Regions from separate parts of the Streptomyces sp. NPDC006879 genome, predicted to be linked through region 2. Evidence: riboswitches for the same ligand, from Rfam matches in the RefSeq annotation. Region 2 holds a riboswitch; each other region holds the start of a gene.

Region 1 (5,467 bases), on a different contig from region 2:
AGTCCCGTTCCTCGATGGCCCGGTATTCGGCGAGTTGGACCCGGTGTAGTTCCAGGTGCCGCCGCAGCTCTGCCTCCAGGCCGCCTGGGCCGCCGGTGCCGACGACCCCAGCGGCCCGAAGGCGCAGCAGGAGCGGATCGCGCATGGGCTTGGGGTCCTGGCTCTCGCCGACCCAGCGGACCAGTTCGGCCCGGCCCGCCGACAGCACCTCGAACTGCTTCTTCTGCCCGCGGGTGGGGACCTGGGAGGGCAGGGCGCGGATCAGCCCGGCGGTCTCCAGTTTCCCCAGTTCCCGGTAGATCTGCTGGTGCGTGGCGGACCAGAAGTACCCGATGGACCGGTCGAAGCGGCGGGTCAGCTCCAGACCGGAGGAGGGCTTCTCCAGGAGAGCGGTGAGGATCGCGTGCGGGAGGGACATGCCGCCATCCTAGGGAGCGCCGCCGAGCTGCCCGGCCGCCCCGGGCGGCACGTGCCCGAAGGCCAGCCGGCGAGCACCCTACCGGTCTGTCGCCCCGGACCCGCAGGTCGACCAGGCATCGAGTTCCTCCGCGGTGCGCGGTCCCCGTTCCCGCTCTCCCAGCAGTCCCTGTTCCCGCAGGAGCGCGGCCACCGCGGTCGCCCACGGCCTCCGCAGCCGGGCCGCGTCCAACAGCGTTGCGTCCGAGAGGAGTTCGGTGACCGGCCCGCACCGCAGGCCGTCGGGGGCCAGTACCGCCGCGTCATCGGCCCAACGCAGCGCCAGATCCACGTCGTGGGTGGCCATCACCACCGTGGTGCCCCACCGGCCAAGCCGGGCGAGGACCTCCAACAACCTTTCCTGCCCGTGTGGATCCAAACCCGCGGTCGGCTCGTCCAGGATCAGCACCCGTGGGCGCATCGCGACCGCACCGGCGATCGCTGCCCGCTTGCGCTGCCCGTAGGAGAGCAGATGCGTCGGGCGGTCCCGAAGGGCCGTGATGTCCAGGGCCGCGAGGGCCTCGTCCACCCGCTCCCGGACCGCCTCCTGGGTCAGACCGAGGTTCATCGGCCCGAAGGACACGTCCTGGCCCACCGAAGCGGCGAACAGCTGATCGTCCGGATCCTGCACCACCAGCTGCACCGAGGTCCGGAGCCCGGTCAGTCCCTTGCGGCCGTAGCGCACCGGCTCCCCGGCGAGCAGCACCTCGCCCGAGTCCGGCCGGAGCCCGCCGCTCAGCAGCCGCAACAGCGTCGTCTTCCCACCGCCGTTGCGGCCCAACAGCGCCAGCGAGCGGCCCTCACGGATCGCGAAGTCCACCCGGTGGAGCACCGCGGGGCCGTCTTCGTAGGCGTAGGACACATCGAGGAGTTCGACGATCGGTCCGCAGGTCACAGCACCAGCCCTTCCAGTACGAGCGTGGTGGCGCTCAACGAGGTCAACAGCACTCCGGTCGCCGCCAGGAACGGCCAGGACAACACCGTGGACGGCACCAGCACCCGCATCGTGCCGTCGTAGCCCCGCCCGGCCAGCCCGGCCTCCAAACGCGAAGCCCGGTCGAAGGCCCGGACGAAGGCGGTCGCTGCCAGTCCGGCGAGCGAACGCCAGGCCGCCGCCCGGCTGGTGTGCCCCAACCGAGCGGCCTGCGCCTGCCGGATCTGGGCGACCGAGTCCAACAACAGGAAGCCGATGCGGTACATGACGAGCGCCACCGCCACCACCGGGGCCGGCACCCCGGCCCGGATCAGCCGCGGCAGCACGTCGGACACGGGTGTGGTGAAGGCGAACAACAGCACCCCCAAGGAGGCGGCCGAGGTGCGCAGTAGCAGCTCCGCGGCCAACCGAGGGCCCCCAGGTGCCAGTGCCAGGAATCCTTCCTGGCCTCCCAGCTGCACCAGCAGCGGCAGTGCCCCGGTGAAACAGAATCCGAGTGGGATCCGGTACGCGCGCCACAGTTGACGCCACGTCACCCCGGCTGGCCCCAACAGGATCGCCACGGTGGCCGCGCCCACCAGCACCGAGCCCGGCCAGGGTGGCAACGCGACCGCCGACCCGGTGAGCCCGAGACCGAGGACCGCCTTCTCCAGTGGATGGCGGCGGCGCCAGCGGTTGCCGTGCGCCGCCACATCGATCGGCAGCACCGGCCGCTACCGTGCGGAGCTCACGGTGGGCCCGGTCTCGCCCGCCCGCGCCGCCGCGGCCTCACCCTGGCGGCGGCCACGCCGCACCCCGAAGTAGTAGGCCAGTACGCCCGCGCCGAGTGCCGCCTGGAGGGCGAACAGGGCGGACTCGATCTCACCCGAGGGCGGCTCGTACAGGGGGGAGAACCAGGGTTCGTAGTCGGGCTTCAGCTCGGTGATGGCCACCTCCGCCTGCGCGTCCGCGCCGGTGAACGGCTCCTCCTTGCCGTCGCCGAGCCCCAGCGCGAGGGGCAGTACGGCCAAGGCCGCCACCAGGAGCAGCAGCACAGTGTTGATCTTCGCGTTCCGGCTCATCGGACCGGGGCCTCCTGCTTCTGCGCCTTCGGGGTGATTCGGGCCAGGACGCCCAGCCGGATCAGGTCGCTCTTGCTGGACTGGCTGAGCAGCCGCATCACCAGTACCGTCAACAGGCCCTCGCTGACGGCCAGTGGGATCTGGGTGACGGCGAAGATTCCGGCGAACTTGGCGAGCGCCCCGGGGATGCCGCTGCCCGGGTCCGGGAAGGCCAGTGCCAGCTGCACGCTGGTGACGCAGTAGGTGACCAGGTCGGCGAAGAAGGCGCCGAAGAACACCGACACCATCAGCGGGGCCTCGAAGCGCCGCAACAGCTTGTAGACGGCGTACCCGGCCCACGGGCCGGCGATGGCCATCGAGAAGACGTTCGCGCCCAGCGTGGTGAGTCCGCCGTGGGCCAACAACAGGGCCTGGAACAGCAGGGTGATCGTGCCCAGCACCGCCATGATCGGCGGCCGGAAGAGGATGGCTCCGAGCCCGGTACCGGTGGGGTGCGAGCAACTGCCCGTCACCGAGGGGATCTTCAGTGCGGAGAGAACGAACGTGAAGGCCCCCGAAGCGCCGAGCAGCAGGGTGCTCTCGGGGTTCGCCTTGACCTCGCGGGTCAGGGAGCGTACGCCGTGGACGACGAAGGGAGCGGACGCGGCGCCCCAGGCGACCGCGTGCAAGGGGGGTAGAAACCCCTCGGCAATATGCATGAGTGGGGGAGACCTCTCCAGCACCTCGTGGATGGACAACGCGCCCCGGCCGGTCTCCTGGCTCACGGGTACTCATGCCCGGACCCCGCCTTCCCGGGCCGGCGTGGGACTCCCCGCGTCAGCCCAGTGGCTTCCCGAAGGAGTGGAGCCGGACTTCCCGATCACAGTGGCGAGGGCCGCGCCGGTTTCACACCGTCTTCCCGTACACCAAGGCCCTGCGACCCTAATGGCCTACCCCAGCGAGCCACAACCCGGCCCGAATTCGGGCAGCGGAGCGCGGCCGGGACCACGGCCCGCGCGATCCACGGCCCGTGGTCCCCTCGGCAGGCACGTCGGCCCTCGGGGTTCACGCCTCCCGGTGACCTCGGGCGACCGGCCCGGTTCTGTTCGAACGATCGCCGTGTGCTCCTCGCGGGGTCCCCGGCCTCTGGCCCGAGCGGGCCCGCTCGCCGGAGGCGAGCGGATGCCCGGCACACGCAAACGGCGGGCCGGGACGGGCGCGTGCGCCGTCCCGGCCCGCCGGCCGCAGGTGCTTCAGCAGACGTTGGCGTGCTTGAAGTCGAGCACCACGCGCTCGGGCCCATGCAGCTTGAACGTCTTGTAGGTGGGCTTGGTGTTGAAGGCGGCTCCGAAGGTCACGTACGCCTCGTAGTCGCCGGTCAGAGCGATGCCCTTGAGCTTGGGAAGGTAGATCTTCTGCAGCTTGGGGCCCCGGTAAACGGACTTGCCCGCCTCATTGTGCGCCTGGGCGGGGTTGAGACGGATCTCCAGGAAGTAGCGGCCCGCGAGCGGGACCTTCCGGCCGGACCCGTCGTATCGCAGTTCGCTGACCCGCCGCACCGACACCGTGGGGACATAGCCCCTGATGTCGATGACCAGGCGGTCGTACGTGCAGTGCCCGCCCCAACGGGCGTTGACGACGCGTGGGGTCTGGGTCGCGGGCGCAGCCGAAGCGGCGGCCGGGACGGCGATTCCCACGCCCAGGGTGAGTGCGGTGCCGGTGGCGACGGCCACCAGGCGCTGACGTTGACGCAGAGGCATGGCGTTCCCCGATTCTCCCTGATACGGGGACAGTATTGTCATACGCGGAGACACCCGGAGGAACCCAACGGTTCCCGTCGCGGGGACGGGATTTCAGTGCAGGGCCTTCAGCCCGATCACACAGCCCACGATCCCGGCCAGCAGTGCCAGTTTCACCGCCGAGACGCTCTCGCCGCCGAACAGCATCCCGTAAGCCACGGTCAGCGTCGCACCGATGCCGACCCACACCGCGTAACCGGTACCGATCGGCAGGGTGCGCAGGGCGTAGGCGAGCCCGGCCATGCTCAGCACGAGGCCCACGCCGAAGACCGCGGTGGGCACCGGCCGGCTGAATCCGGCGCTCCTGCCCAGTGCGGTGGCCCAAACGGCTTCGAGGACCCCGGAGACGATCAGAACGATCCACGCCACGACGAACAGCTCCCTCGACGCCGTCGTCGTGTCCGGGTACGGCGCCCCTCGTCCGGGAGCTGGTCTGAGCTCTGCCCCCACCCTCGCACGGGCTGTCCGGTCCGGGCCAGGGACCAAGGACCCTGTTCCGCAGCCCAGGTCCCGGATCGTGCCCCAACACGCGGACGCCAGCCGCGCCCTGCCCGTGGCTGCTCCCCGCGTGCGCCCCAACGGCTCAGACGTCACCGACGAGGGGCTCCTGGTAGGTCCGCAACAGCTCCCGCAGCTCCGCTGCGCTGCTCAGCTCGCCCGAGGGGTACGCGGTCGGGGCGTTGGCCAGCAGGGCGGGCAGTGCCCCTTCGGCCGCTGCCCGCTCGATGAGTTCGTCGGCGACGACCTCGCCCTGCCGCACGTCGTAGAGCGAGTAGAGCAGCCGGAGCATCGACAGCGGGGCGGCGGCCGTGAGGATCCGACCCGCCAGGTCGGCGCGCTGGTGCGGCAGCAGCACGACGAACTCTTCGCGGAACGCACCAGCCCCGCCCACCGCTCGCTCGGCGATGTGGACGAGCGCGGCGAGGACCGCGGCGGCCAGGCAATCGCGCCCCTGCTCGGCCAGGCGACGGGCGATCCCGAACAGCCGACGCGGCTGGAACCCGTGGCGGGCGGTCTCCCGGACGGCCCGTTCGGTCGCCGGCGCGTCGTCGACGAGGCCCAGCAGGGCGACCAGGTCCACCGCCCGCGCCGACCACACAGCCCGGGCGAGCAGTGCATCACCCATGGCGCAGTCCTCTGCCGTGACCCACCGCGCGTACAGGTGGGCCAGGTCCTGGGGCGTCCTGGCCCTGACGGCCTCCGAGAGCAGTTCGCGGTCCAGCTCGACCTCACGCCCG
Region 2 (5,467 bases):
GAGGCAGCGCTGCTGCTGCCGCCGGGCCACCAACGGCCCGATCTGCGTCGCGGGGTCCAGAGGATCGCCCACCACCAGGGCGGTGGCGGCGGCGGCCAGCGCCTCGGCCACCTCCTCGTACCGGCTGCGGGGAGCCAGGATCCGGCTCTGGGCGACACACGCCTGACCGTTGTTCATCCAGGCCGCGGGCACGATCTGGGCGAGCGCGCTGTCGAGGTCGGCGTCGGGCAGGATGACGGCCGCCGACTTGCCGCCGAGTTCGAGGGTGACTCGGGTGAGGTTGCGCGCGGCGACCTCCATGACCCTTCGGCCAGCGGACACCGAGCCGGTGAAGGAGACCTTGTCGATGCCCGGGTGTCCGACCAGGTACTCGCTGACCTCCCGGTCGGCGGGCAGGATCGACAGGACCCCTTCGGGCAGGCCCGCCTCCCCGACGATGTCGGCCAGGAGGTAGGAGTCGAGCGGTGACTCAGGAGAGGGCTTGAGCACCACCGAGCAGCCGGCCAACAGGGCGGGCGCGAGCTTGGCCGCGGCGACGAACTGCGGAACGTTCCAGGGTGTGACGGCCGCCACCACCCCCACCGGTTCCCGGCGCACCAGGATCCGTCCGAGCACGCCGTCGCGGAACTCCTCGTACGGGTAGTCACGGGCGACCGTGATCGCCGCGTCCCACACCATCATGGCGCCCAGCGCCTGGGCCAGCACGCTCCAGGAGTAGGGGGAGCCGTTCTGGGAGCTGATCGACCGGGCGATCTCCTCGTGCCGTGCCGCGATCCCGTCCTTGATGCGCCCCACCACCTGCATGCGCTCGGCGAGGGGCAGTTGCGGCCAAGGGCCCTCGTCGAAGGCCCGGCGGGCGGCGGCGACGGCCCGGTCGACGTCCTCTCGGGAGGCGTGCGGCACCCGTCCGAGGACTCGTTCGGTATGGGGGGAGATCACCTCGATGGTCTCGGTGCCGAGCGGATCGACGAACTCTCCGCCGATGAAAAGCCTCTGGTGCTCCACGAGCTCGGTCATGGTGGTGCCTGCCCTTCCCGACGGCCTACCCCTGACGCTTCTTCAGATTCAGAACTGATACCAGTTCCACTTCAAGGAGTCCACGGTCCGAGCAGTCGACAGAAGGCCAAGAAAGTTCACTCGGGCTACTACTGTAACGAGTTCTCGTTATAGTGGGCGCTCCGCACCGTCACCACACCAGGGGGCCACATGACACAGGTGACCGACCACGGCGGGGGCGTGCACAGCATCAAGGTCCCCATCCCGGACAACCCCCTGGGCCACACCCTCGTCCACGTCCTGGACACCGACCGCGGCCCGGTCCTCATCGACACCGGATGGGACGACCCCCACTCCTGGGACACCCTCGTCGAAGGCCTGGCCGAGCTCGGTGTCGAGATCGCCGAAATCCACGGCGTGGTCATCACCCACCACCACCCCGACCACCACGGCCTGTCCGGCCAGGTTCGGGAAGCCTCGGGTGCCTGGATCGCCATGCATCGCGCCGACGCCGAAGTCGTCCGCCGCCTGCGCGACACCGACCCCGCCGAATGGCTCCGCTACCTCACCACCAAACTCGCTGCCGCCGGCGCCCCCGAAGACCACCTGGCCCCCCTACGAAGCGCCCGGGACTCCGGGCGGATGCGTTCCCTGCCCGGCCTGCACGCGGCCCTACCCGACCGGGAGATCCTCCCCGGCGAGCTCCTCCCGCTAGCCGGCCGACACCTTCGGGCCCTCTGGACGCCCGGCCACACCCCCGGGCACGTCTGCCTCCACCTGGAAGAGCAACATCCGGCGAACAAGCCGGGCCTGGGTCGCCTGTTCTCCGGCGACCACCTCCTCCCGGGCATCTCGCCGCACATCGGCCTCTACGAGGGTCCGCAGGACGCTCAGGCCACCGACCCGCTCGGGGACTACCTCGATTCCCTGGAACGCATCGGGCGCCTCACTCCGGCCGAAGTGCTACCCGCCCACCAGCACCCCTTCTCCGACGCACCCGGCCGGGTGCGCGAACTCCTGGACCACCACGAGGAACGACTGGCCGGGCTCCGCGCCCTCCTGGGCCAACCACTGACCCCCTGGGCACTGGCCGAGCGGATGGAATGGAACCGCCCCTGGGAAGAGATCCCCTTCGGCTCCCGCAACATCGCCGTCTCCGAGGCCGAGGCCCATCTACGGCGGCTGGTGAAACTCGGCCGGGTCGAAGCGGTACCCGGCAGCGATCCGGTCACCTATCTGGCGGTTTGAGGGCGCCGGCGACAGCGGCCAGGCCGCGCTCCGGACCGGCAAGGTACCTGCCGGTACAGTGGGCGGGTCGTTGACACTTCCGTTCGGGGAGAAGCCGGTGCGAATCCGGCGCTGACCCGCAGCCGTGAACCGCCCAGGCGGTGAGCCGGATCGCCCCGTGCGGATGTACACGGCTCGCGCCACCGCAACGCGGTGGACGGCAACCGTCGAGGAATGCGGGGCCGGAGCCCGGTGCCGCCCGCGCCTGCCTCCCGGCTCCCCAGCAGGAGAGGCCCCACCCCCGTGAACGTACGACGCAGCGCCACCGTGCTCGCCGCCACCGGCGTATTGGCGGTGGCACTGGCCCCCGCAGCCCTCGCGGCCCCCTCCCCCGCGCCCGCCATACCCTCCGGCCTGTACGGCACGACGGACCCGACCTACGACGGAGTCTGGCGCCAGTCGCTGGCCTTCCTCGCCCAGGACGCCGCCGGCGTGCAGCCCGCCGCAGCCGCCGTGAACTGGCTGACCGGCCAGCAGTGCGCCGACGGCTCCTTCGCCTCCTTCCGCCCCGACCCGGCCCAGGACTGTGACGCCAAGACCATGGCGGACAGCAACGCCACCGCCGCGGCCGTACAGGCGCTCGCCTCGCTCGGTGGCCACGACGCGGTGGTCGCCAAGAGCGTGGACTGGCTGAAGTCCGTACAGAACGAGGACGGCGGCTGGAGCTACAACCCCGGCGGGGCGAGCGACGCCAACTCCACCGGCATCGTGGTGGGCGCGCTCGCCGCGGCCGGCGAGAAGGTGGACCAGGTGGCGTCCAAGAAGGGCGCTCGGGCCACGAACGCCCTGGCCTCCCTCCAGGTCAGCTGCGCCGAGAAGGACATCGCCACTGCGGCCGACCTCGGAGCCTTCGCCTACCAACCGGACCAGGCCGGCAAGCTGTCGGCGAACGCCGACGCCACCGCCGCGGCCGTCCTCGGCATGCTCGGCATGAGCCTGCTCGTGGAAGCCCCGAAGTCCAACACCCCTCTCACCGAGGCCACGCCCACCTGCCGCACGGGCGCAGAGGCGGCGCAGAAGGTCGAGCCCGCCCAGGCCGCCGCCGCCGCCAGCGCCTATCTCGCCCGCACCACGGCCAAGACCGGTGACCACCTGATGTCCGCCATGCCGGGCGCCACCGACCAGCCCGACGTCGGCAACACCGCGGACACCGTCATCGCCCTGGCCGCGGCGGGCCACCGGGACGCCGCCGCCAAGCCGCTGGCCTGGCTGGAGCAGAACGGAGCCGCCTGGGCCAAGACCGCCGGGCCGGCCGGCTATGCCCAGCTCGTCCTCGCCGCCCACGCCGGCGGCGCCGACCCCAAGGCCTTCGGCGGCACCGACCTGGTCGCCCAGCTGAACGCCCAGGGTCCGGCCCCGGCCGCTGCCGCGTCCAAGGAGCAGTCCTCGGCGAACGCGGACACCAAGGACGACGCCGCCGAGAAGTCCGAGGAGAAGAACTCGGGCTCCAACATCTGGTGGATCATCGGTGTGGGCGCCGTCGCCGGCATCGGAATCGGCATCCTGATCAGCGGCCGCAAGAAGAACGGCACGTCGTGACCGTCCGCCGCCCCCCGCGCCCCGCGTCGGGCCGCCCGTACGCGACGGCGCTGGCCTTCGTCCTCGCCCTCGGCAGTTGTATGACGCTGCTGGCTGCGGGCCCGGCCCAGGCCACCGGCTACCGGTACTGGTCGTTCTGGGAGCGGGACGGCGGCCGATGGGTGTACGCCACCCAGGGACCGTCCACCACCCGCCCCGCCGACGGCTCGGTCCAGGGCTTCCGCTTCTCGGTGAGCGAGGATTCGGCGGTCGGCTCCCCGCTCCCGCGCGGCACCGCGGAGTTCGCCACCCTGTGCAAGGACACGCCGGCTCGGGAAGGCAAGAAGCGAGTGGCGCTCCTCGTCGACTTCGGTCTGCCCCGAGACGCACCGCAGGGGGAGAGCCCACCCCAATCCGAACCGCGCGGCTACTGCGCCTCCCTCGCCCCGGCGGCGACCACCGCCGAGGCGTTGGCGGTGGTCGCCACCCCGCTGCGCTACAACAGCGCGGCGCTGCTCTGCGCCATCGCCGGGTACCCGCGGCGGGGCTGCGGAGACCAGGTGGCTCAAGCAGAGCCGCGGAACACGGCCCCCGCACCCGCGCCGAGCACCGCGACAGCGCCCGGCACCGCCGAGTCCGGCGGTGGGTCCGGTCCTTCCGTGGGGCTGCTGGCCGCGGTGTCCGCGGTGATCGCCTTGGCGACGGCCGCCCTCTGGCAAAACCGCCGCCGCCGGACCCGATGACCGGGCTTCCCCAGCACCGCACCACCGCCCGCCCGCCCAGGGACACGGGCGGCCCGGAATCCCGGAGAGGGTCGGCGCGGGAGCACGCCGATCCGCCCCGCTGGTGGAACCGGCTACGGGCACCGGTGGCGACCCGCGCCAACGCGGTCACCGCCGGCGCCTGGTGGCTGTGGGCACTGGGGCTGGCCGCAGCCGCGTCCCGGACCACCAATCCGCTGCTGCTCGGCCTGCTCGTGGCGGTCGCCGGTTACGTGGTGACCGTCCGTCGCACCGACGCTCCCTGGGCCCGCAGCTACGGCTTCTTCCTACGGCTGGGCGTCTTCGTGCTCGTCATGCGGCTCTTGTTCACCGTGGCCCTCGGTTCCCCGGTCCCGGGCACGCACCTGCTGTTCACGCTGCCCGAACTGGCCCTGCCCCACTGGGTCAAGGGCATCAGATTGGGCGGGCCGATCACCGCCGAGCAACTACTCTTCGCCTGCTACCAGGGCGCAAGACTGGCCACCCTGCTCATCTGCATCGGCGCCGCCAACTCCCTGGCCAACCCGGCCCGGCTGCTGAAGTCCCTGCCCGCCGCCCTCTACGAGGCAGGGGTCGCCGTCGTGGTGGCGATGACCTTCGCCCCGCACATGGTGGCCGATGTGGCACGGCTACGCCGGGTGCGGCGGCTGCGCGGCCGACCCACCGGCGGGATCAAGGCGATCCTCCAGATCGGACTGCCCGTACTGGAAGGCGCCCTGGAGCGGTCCGTGGCAGTGGCCGCGTCCATGGACGCGCGCGGCTACGGACGCACCGCCCAGGTGCCCACCGCGGTCCGACGGACCACCGGCGCACTGACCCTGGGCGGGCTGCTCGGGATCTGCGCGGGAACCTACGGACTGCTCGCGGAGCAAGGCGCCCGGTTCGGAGTCCCGCTCCTGCTCGCG
Region 3 (5,467 bases), on a different contig from region 2:
TGCGCGACTCCGTACCGGTGCTCGCCGGTGAGGTCGTCGACGCCTCCGTGATGCGCGTCGCGGCCCTTCGCGAGTTCCTGGCCGCCCAGGTCGCCCGCGCCAAGGCCGAGGGCGTGTTGTTCTCCGTCCACCTCAAGGCCACCATGATGAAGGTCTCCGACCCGATCATCTTCGGCCACGTGGTGCGCACGTTCTTCCCGAAGACCTTCGCGCAGTACGGCGCGGCGCTGGCCGCGGCGGGTCTGTCTCCCAACGATGGTCTGGGCGGGATCCTCAAGGGCCTGGACGCCCTCCCCGAGGGCGCGGCGATCAAGGCTTCCTTCGACGCGGAGCTGGCCGACGGCCCGGCCCTGGCGATGGTTGACTCCGACCGTGGCATCACCAACCTGCACGTGCCGAGCGACGTCATCGTCGACGCCTCCATGCCCGCGATGATCCGCACCTCCGGGCACATGTGGGGCCCGGACGGTCAGGAGGCCGACACCCTCGCGGTGCTGCCGGACAGCAGCTACGCCGGCATCTACCAGGTCGTCGTCGAGGACTGCCGTGCGCACGGCGCCTACGACCCGTCCACCATGGGTTCGGTTCCGAACGTGGGCCTGATGGCCCAGAAGGCCGAAGAGTACGGCAGTCACGACAAGACCTTCGAGATCGCCGCCGCCGGTACCGTCCGCGTGGTCGACACCACCGGCGCGGTCGTCCTGGCGCAGGACGTCGCCGCCGGCGACATCTTCCGGATGTGCCAGACCAAGGACCTGCCGATCCAGGACTGGGTCAAGCTCGCCGTCACCCGTGCGCGGGCCACCGGTACCCCGGCCGTCTTCTGGCTGGACGAGAACCGCGCCCACGACGCCAACCTCATCGCCAAGGTCAAGCAGTACCTCCCCGAGCACGACACCGAGGGCCTGCAGATCGAGATCATGTCGCCGGTCAAGGCGATCGCCTTCTCCCTGGAGCGCATCCGTCGGGGCGAGGACACCATCTCGGTCACCGGCAACGTGCTGCGCGACTACCTCACCGACCTGTTCCCGATCCTGGAGCTGGGCACCAGCGCCAAGATGCTCTCGGTGGTCCCGCTGATGAACGGTGGCGGCCTGTTCGAGACCGGTGCCGGTGGCTCCGCCCCCAAGCACGTCCAGCAGCTGGTCAAGGAGAACTACCTGCGCTGGGACAGCCTGGGCGAATTCCTGGCGCTTGCGGTCAGCTTCGAGCACCTCGCCACCACCACCGGTAACGCCCGCGCCCAGGTGCTCGCCGACACCCTGGACCGGGCCACCGGCACCTTCCTCAACGAGGACAAGTCGCCGAGCCGCCGCCTCGGCGGGATCGACAACCGGGGCAGCCACTTCTACCTGGCGCTGTACTGGGCCCAGGAGCTGGCCTCGCAGACCGCGGACGCCCAGTTGGCGGAGGCCTTCGCGGCCCTGGCCAAGACCTTGGGCGAGCAGGAGGAGACCATCGTCGGCGAGCTGATCGCCGTGCAGGGCTCCCCGGCGGACATCGGTGGCTACTACCAGCCGTCGGTGGCGAAGGCCGCGGCCGTCATGCGGCCCTCGCAGACCTTCAACCAGGCGCTGGGAACCCTCGCCTGACCCGCTGCGGGGCGGCTCGGTCCGTCCCGCGCGGACAAGCTCGAACCGGTGCCCCGGTCGGCGATCGCCGACCGGGGCACCGGCGTTCCCTCACAGGTGCTGAGAGCGGTGCGGTGGCTTTCTCTCGATCGTCCCCGTCAGGACGGTTCACGCCCCGTTCCCGTCGAGCTTTCGCAGCCGGGCGCGAGCCGGCCCCTTCGCGCGCAAGGTGATGCCGGTCTCCACCGGTACCTCCCGGTCCACCGCTTCGAGTTCGAAGGACTGCAGGATCATCGCCAGCGCGAGCGTCGACTCCAGCATGGAGAAGTGCTGGCCGATGCAGGCGCGTGGTCCTCCGCCGAAGGGCAACCAGGCGTAGCGCGGCCTGTCCTGCTCGGCCTGTGATGTGAACCGGTCCGGTCGGAACCGTTCGGGCTCCGGCCAGTAGGCGGGATTGCGGTGGATCACCCAGGGCGCCACCATCACGTCGGATTCCGCCGGCACGGTCATCCCGCCGATCTCCCGTGCCTCGACCGAACGGCGGCCGATGATCGGAGCGGCCGGATACAGGCGCATGGACTCCTTGAGGACCTGAGTCAGGTAGGGGAGTCGGTCCAGATCGGCCGCGGTGGGCACCCGGCCGGCCAGGACGCTCTCCACCTCCTGCCTGGCCAACTCCTGCTCCTTGGGGTGGCCGGCCAGCAGGTGCAGGGCGAATGCCATGGAGGTGGCGGTGGTCTCGTGCCCCGCCAACAGGAAGACCAGGACCTGTTCCCGGAGCTCGGCCGGGCCGAACGCCTCCTCCTGCTCGCTCTGCGCTTGGGTGAGCAGCGTCAGTAGATCGCAGGTCTGCTCCCGGGTGGACTTGGGCGCGGACTCCTGCGTACGCCCGTTGACAACCCGCCCCGCGATGATCGCGTCGCAGACGGCGTACAGCTCCTCGGTGGCCGCGGCTGCCCTGCGGTTCGCCGGGGTCGGCCAAGCCCGTGGCGGGTTCGCCGGCGAGAAGCCGCGCCGCAGCACGTACTCCCCGAGGATCGGGAAGCAGCGTTCCACCACGGCCACGGCACGCCCCACATCAGTGCCGAACAGGATGCGGGCCACCGTCCGCAGGGCCAGGTCCGCCATGTCCGGTACGAGGTCGACGGTGGCATCGGGGGAGTCGGACCAGCGACCTATCAGGGCCGCTGCCTCGATCGTCATGGCCCGGGCGTACCCGTCGACGCGCCGCCGAGTGAACAGGGGTTGCACCAGCCTGCGTTGACGAAGATAGTCGGCGTCCTGGCTGGTCAGAAGGCCATTGCCGAAGGACTCACGGACCTCCTGGTAGAAGAGGTTGTCCTTGCGGAAGTTGGCCGAGTCGGTGGCCAGGACCTGCTGTGCGCCCGTCGCGGAGAACACCGCGTACACCTCGTTGCGCAGCCCGGGGGGTCCTGCCACGAAACGGCACAGGTCCCCGAACTCGCGCTGTGCGGCCAAGAACGCGCCCAGCGAATCCCTTCTGAGCTCCCGGACCGAGCCGAGCAGTGGTAACCCCGTCGGTCCGGGGACCGACACCTCCCGTGCGCCCACGCCGCCCCCTAGGCGATCGCCGAACCCATGGTCGCCCGCGACAGCGGTCACGCAGCCGGGGCCACCCGAGACGCCCATTGTGCCGGACATCCCCGAACCCGGCGAGGGTGGGAACTCGACCCACCGCGGTGATCGGCGGCCATGACGGTCTGGCACACTGGCACTGATCACCAAGGCGGCGCAGGCCAGGAAGCCGGTGCGATTCCGGTACGGTCCCGCCACTGTGACCGGGCACGCCCTCGAAGGCGCGCCCGGAAGTCAGACACTGACGCGCCGCCTCTTCACTTCCATCGGGGACGAGGATCCCCGGAGAGGCAAACAGGGCCATGACCCGAACTCGCGCTTGCCTGCGCGCACTTCTCACGACCGCTCTGCTGGTTCCGCTCGCTGCCTGCGGCAGTCAGCCGGACCCGGTGCGCCAGCTCCAAGGCTCCCCCGCCGGCTTCCCGTTCACCGTGACCAACTGCGGGGTTCAGACGACTTTCGACGCGCCGCCGAAGCGTGCCGTGACCATGAACCAACACACCACCGAGATCCTGCTCGCCCTCGGGCTGGGGGACCGCATCGTCGGCACCGCCTACCTCGACGACGCCATCCTCGCGCGCTACCGCTCCGACTACCAGGGCATCAAGGTGCTCGCCAAGGAGTACCCCTCCAAGGAGGTCCTGCTCGCCGCCGCCCCGGACTTCGTGTACGGCGGCTACACCAGCGCCTTCGACGAGGGCGCGGGCCGAGACCGGGCAGGCCTGGAGAAGAGCGGCGTCGCCACCCGGCTCAGCGTGGAGTACTGCACCGAAGGCAAGGTCGGCCTCGACCAGTTGCGCACCGAGATCACCGAGGTCGCAAGGGTCTTCGGTGTTCCCGAGCGCGGAGCGCGGCTGCTCGCCGAGGGGCAGCGGCGCATCGAGGCCGTCAAGGCGAAGGTTTCCGCTGCGGAGCACCCCTCGGTCTTCGTCTACGATTCGGGCGACAACACGGCCTTCACCTCCGGTGGTCACGGCATCGGCAACGAGATCATCTCCCTCGCCGGCGGCGACAACGTCTTCTCCGACCTCAAGGACACCTTCGGGGACGTCTCGTGGGAACAGGTCGTGCAGCGTCGGCCCGAGGTGGTCGTCATCTACGACTACGGTGGTACGACCGTTGAGGCCAAGAAGAAGCGTTTGTTGCAGGACCCAGCACTCAGAGAGGTCCCGGCCGTCCGGGACCGGCGCTTCGCCGTGCTGCCGCTTTCCTCGGCGGTGCTCGGCGTACGAGTGGCGGACGCCGTAGAGGAACTCGCCCGCCAGCTCCATCCCGCCGCCCGGTGAGCGTCCGCCGTCTGCGGTTCCCGATGGCCCTGGGACTGCTGCTCGGCGCACTCACGGCCCTCGCCGTGGCCGCCCTGGTGTTGGGCCCGGTGCGGATACCCGTCCGGGAGGTCGTCACCATCCTCGTCGGCGGCGAGCGCACCGGGCCCTTCGCCGCCATCGTGTGGGAGGTCCGCCTGCCGCGGGTCTTGCTCGGCGCGGTGGTAGGGGCGGGGCTGGCCGTCACCGGCACCGTCTTGCAGGCCCTGGTGCGCAATCCGCTGGCCGACCCCTTCCTCCTCGGCGCTTCCTCGGGGGCTTCGACGGGCGCGGTGCTGGTCGTCGTCCTCGGTGTGGGAGCGGGCGCAGCCACCACCTTCGCGTTGCCGGTCGCCGCGTTCGCCGGGTCGACGCTCGCCCTGGTCGTGGTGTACGCGATGGCCCGACGCGGGGGCACCATGACCACCGGCAGGCTGATCCTGGCGGGCGTCGCCGTCCAGTACATCCTGACGGCCCTGACCAGTTTGGTCCTGGTGCTGTCGGCGTCCGCGCAACACGTCCGGGCGGTCCTGTTCTGGACCCTCGGCGGGTTGGGTGCGGCTCGCGGGGACAGCTTGGCCCTGCCCGCCGCGGCACTGATCCTCGGCACCGCGCTGCTCCTCGCCCTGGCCCGGCCGCTGGACCTCCTCCTCGCGGGGGAGGAAGGGGCCCGCACGTTGGGCTTGGACACCAGTCGCTTCCGTGCGGTCGTCTTTGTCCTCGCCTCACTGGTGATCGGCGTGTTGGTGGCGTTCAGCGGTGCGATCGGTTTCGTCGGGCTGATGGTGCCGCACGCCGCCCGGATGCTGGTGGGTGCCTCGCACCGGCGGCTGTTGCCGGTGGCCGCGCTCGGCGGGGCGGTATTCCTGCTGCTGGCCGACCTGGTGGCGCGCACGGTGGCGGCGCCCGAGGAGATTCCGGTGGGTGTGGTCACGGCACTCATCGGCGGCCCCTTCTTTCTGTGGCAGCTGCGCCGCACCAGCCGAACCGAGGGGA

Evidence for each region. A riboswitch is a leader RNA that binds a small molecule or an ion and turns the genes downstream of it on or off. The one in region 2 is predicted to bind cobalamin.
Region 1: another riboswitch for cobalamin. It lies ahead of ACFYMC_RS19105 (energy-coupling factor ABC transporter permease); the one in region 2 lies ahead of ACFYMC_RS00980 (prenyltransferase/squalene oxidase repeat-containing protein).
Region 3: another riboswitch for cobalamin. It lies ahead of ACFYMC_RS27195 (ABC transporter substrate-binding protein); the one in region 2 lies ahead of ACFYMC_RS00980 (prenyltransferase/squalene oxidase repeat-containing protein).

The regions. Positions count from the first base shown of each region.
Region 1 covers NZ_JBIAGC010000025.1:714-6,180, forward strand. Annotated here, with positions in the region: gene ACFYMC_RS19085 (PadR family transcriptional regulator) at 1-418, opposite strand, end outside; gene ACFYMC_RS19090 (energy-coupling factor ABC transporter ATP-binding protein) at 497-1,351, opposite strand; gene cbiQ (cobalt ECF transporter T component CbiQ) at 1,348-2,097, opposite strand; gene ACFYMC_RS19100 (energy-coupling factor ABC transporter substrate-binding protein) at 2,104-2,451, opposite strand; gene ACFYMC_RS19105 (energy-coupling factor ABC transporter permease) at 2,448-3,149, opposite strand; cobalamin riboswitch at 3,179-3,376, opposite strand; gene ACFYMC_RS19110 (hypothetical protein) at 3,684-4,190, opposite strand; gene ACFYMC_RS19115 (DMT family transporter) at 4,284-4,598, opposite strand; guanidine-III (ykkC-III) riboswitch at 4,613-4,673, opposite strand; gene ACFYMC_RS19120 (hypothetical protein) at 4,813-5,467, opposite strand, start outside.
Region 2 covers NZ_JBIAGC010000001.1:210,382-215,848, reverse strand. Annotated here, with positions in the region: gene ACFYMC_RS00990 (aldehyde dehydrogenase) at 1-1,017, opposite strand, end outside; gene ACFYMC_RS00985 (MBL fold metallo-hydrolase) at 1,207-2,244, shown strand; cobalamin riboswitch at 2,287-2,418, shown strand; gene ACFYMC_RS00980 (prenyltransferase/squalene oxidase repeat-containing protein) at 2,527-3,822, shown strand; gene ACFYMC_RS00975 (SCO2322 family protein) at 3,903-4,544, shown strand; gene ACFYMC_RS00970 (energy-coupling factor transporter transmembrane protein EcfT) at 4,541-5,467, shown strand, end outside.
Region 3 covers NZ_JBIAGC010000057.1:8,087-13,553, reverse strand. Annotated here, with positions in the region: gene ACFYMC_RS27205 (NADP-dependent isocitrate dehydrogenase) at 1-1,592, shown strand, start outside; gene ACFYMC_RS27200 (cytochrome P450) at 1,740-3,143, opposite strand; adenosylcobalamin (AdoCbl) riboswitch at 3,305-3,461, shown strand; gene ACFYMC_RS27195 (ABC transporter substrate-binding protein) at 3,470-4,453, shown strand; gene ACFYMC_RS27190 (FecCD family ABC transporter permease) at 4,477-5,467, shown strand, end outside.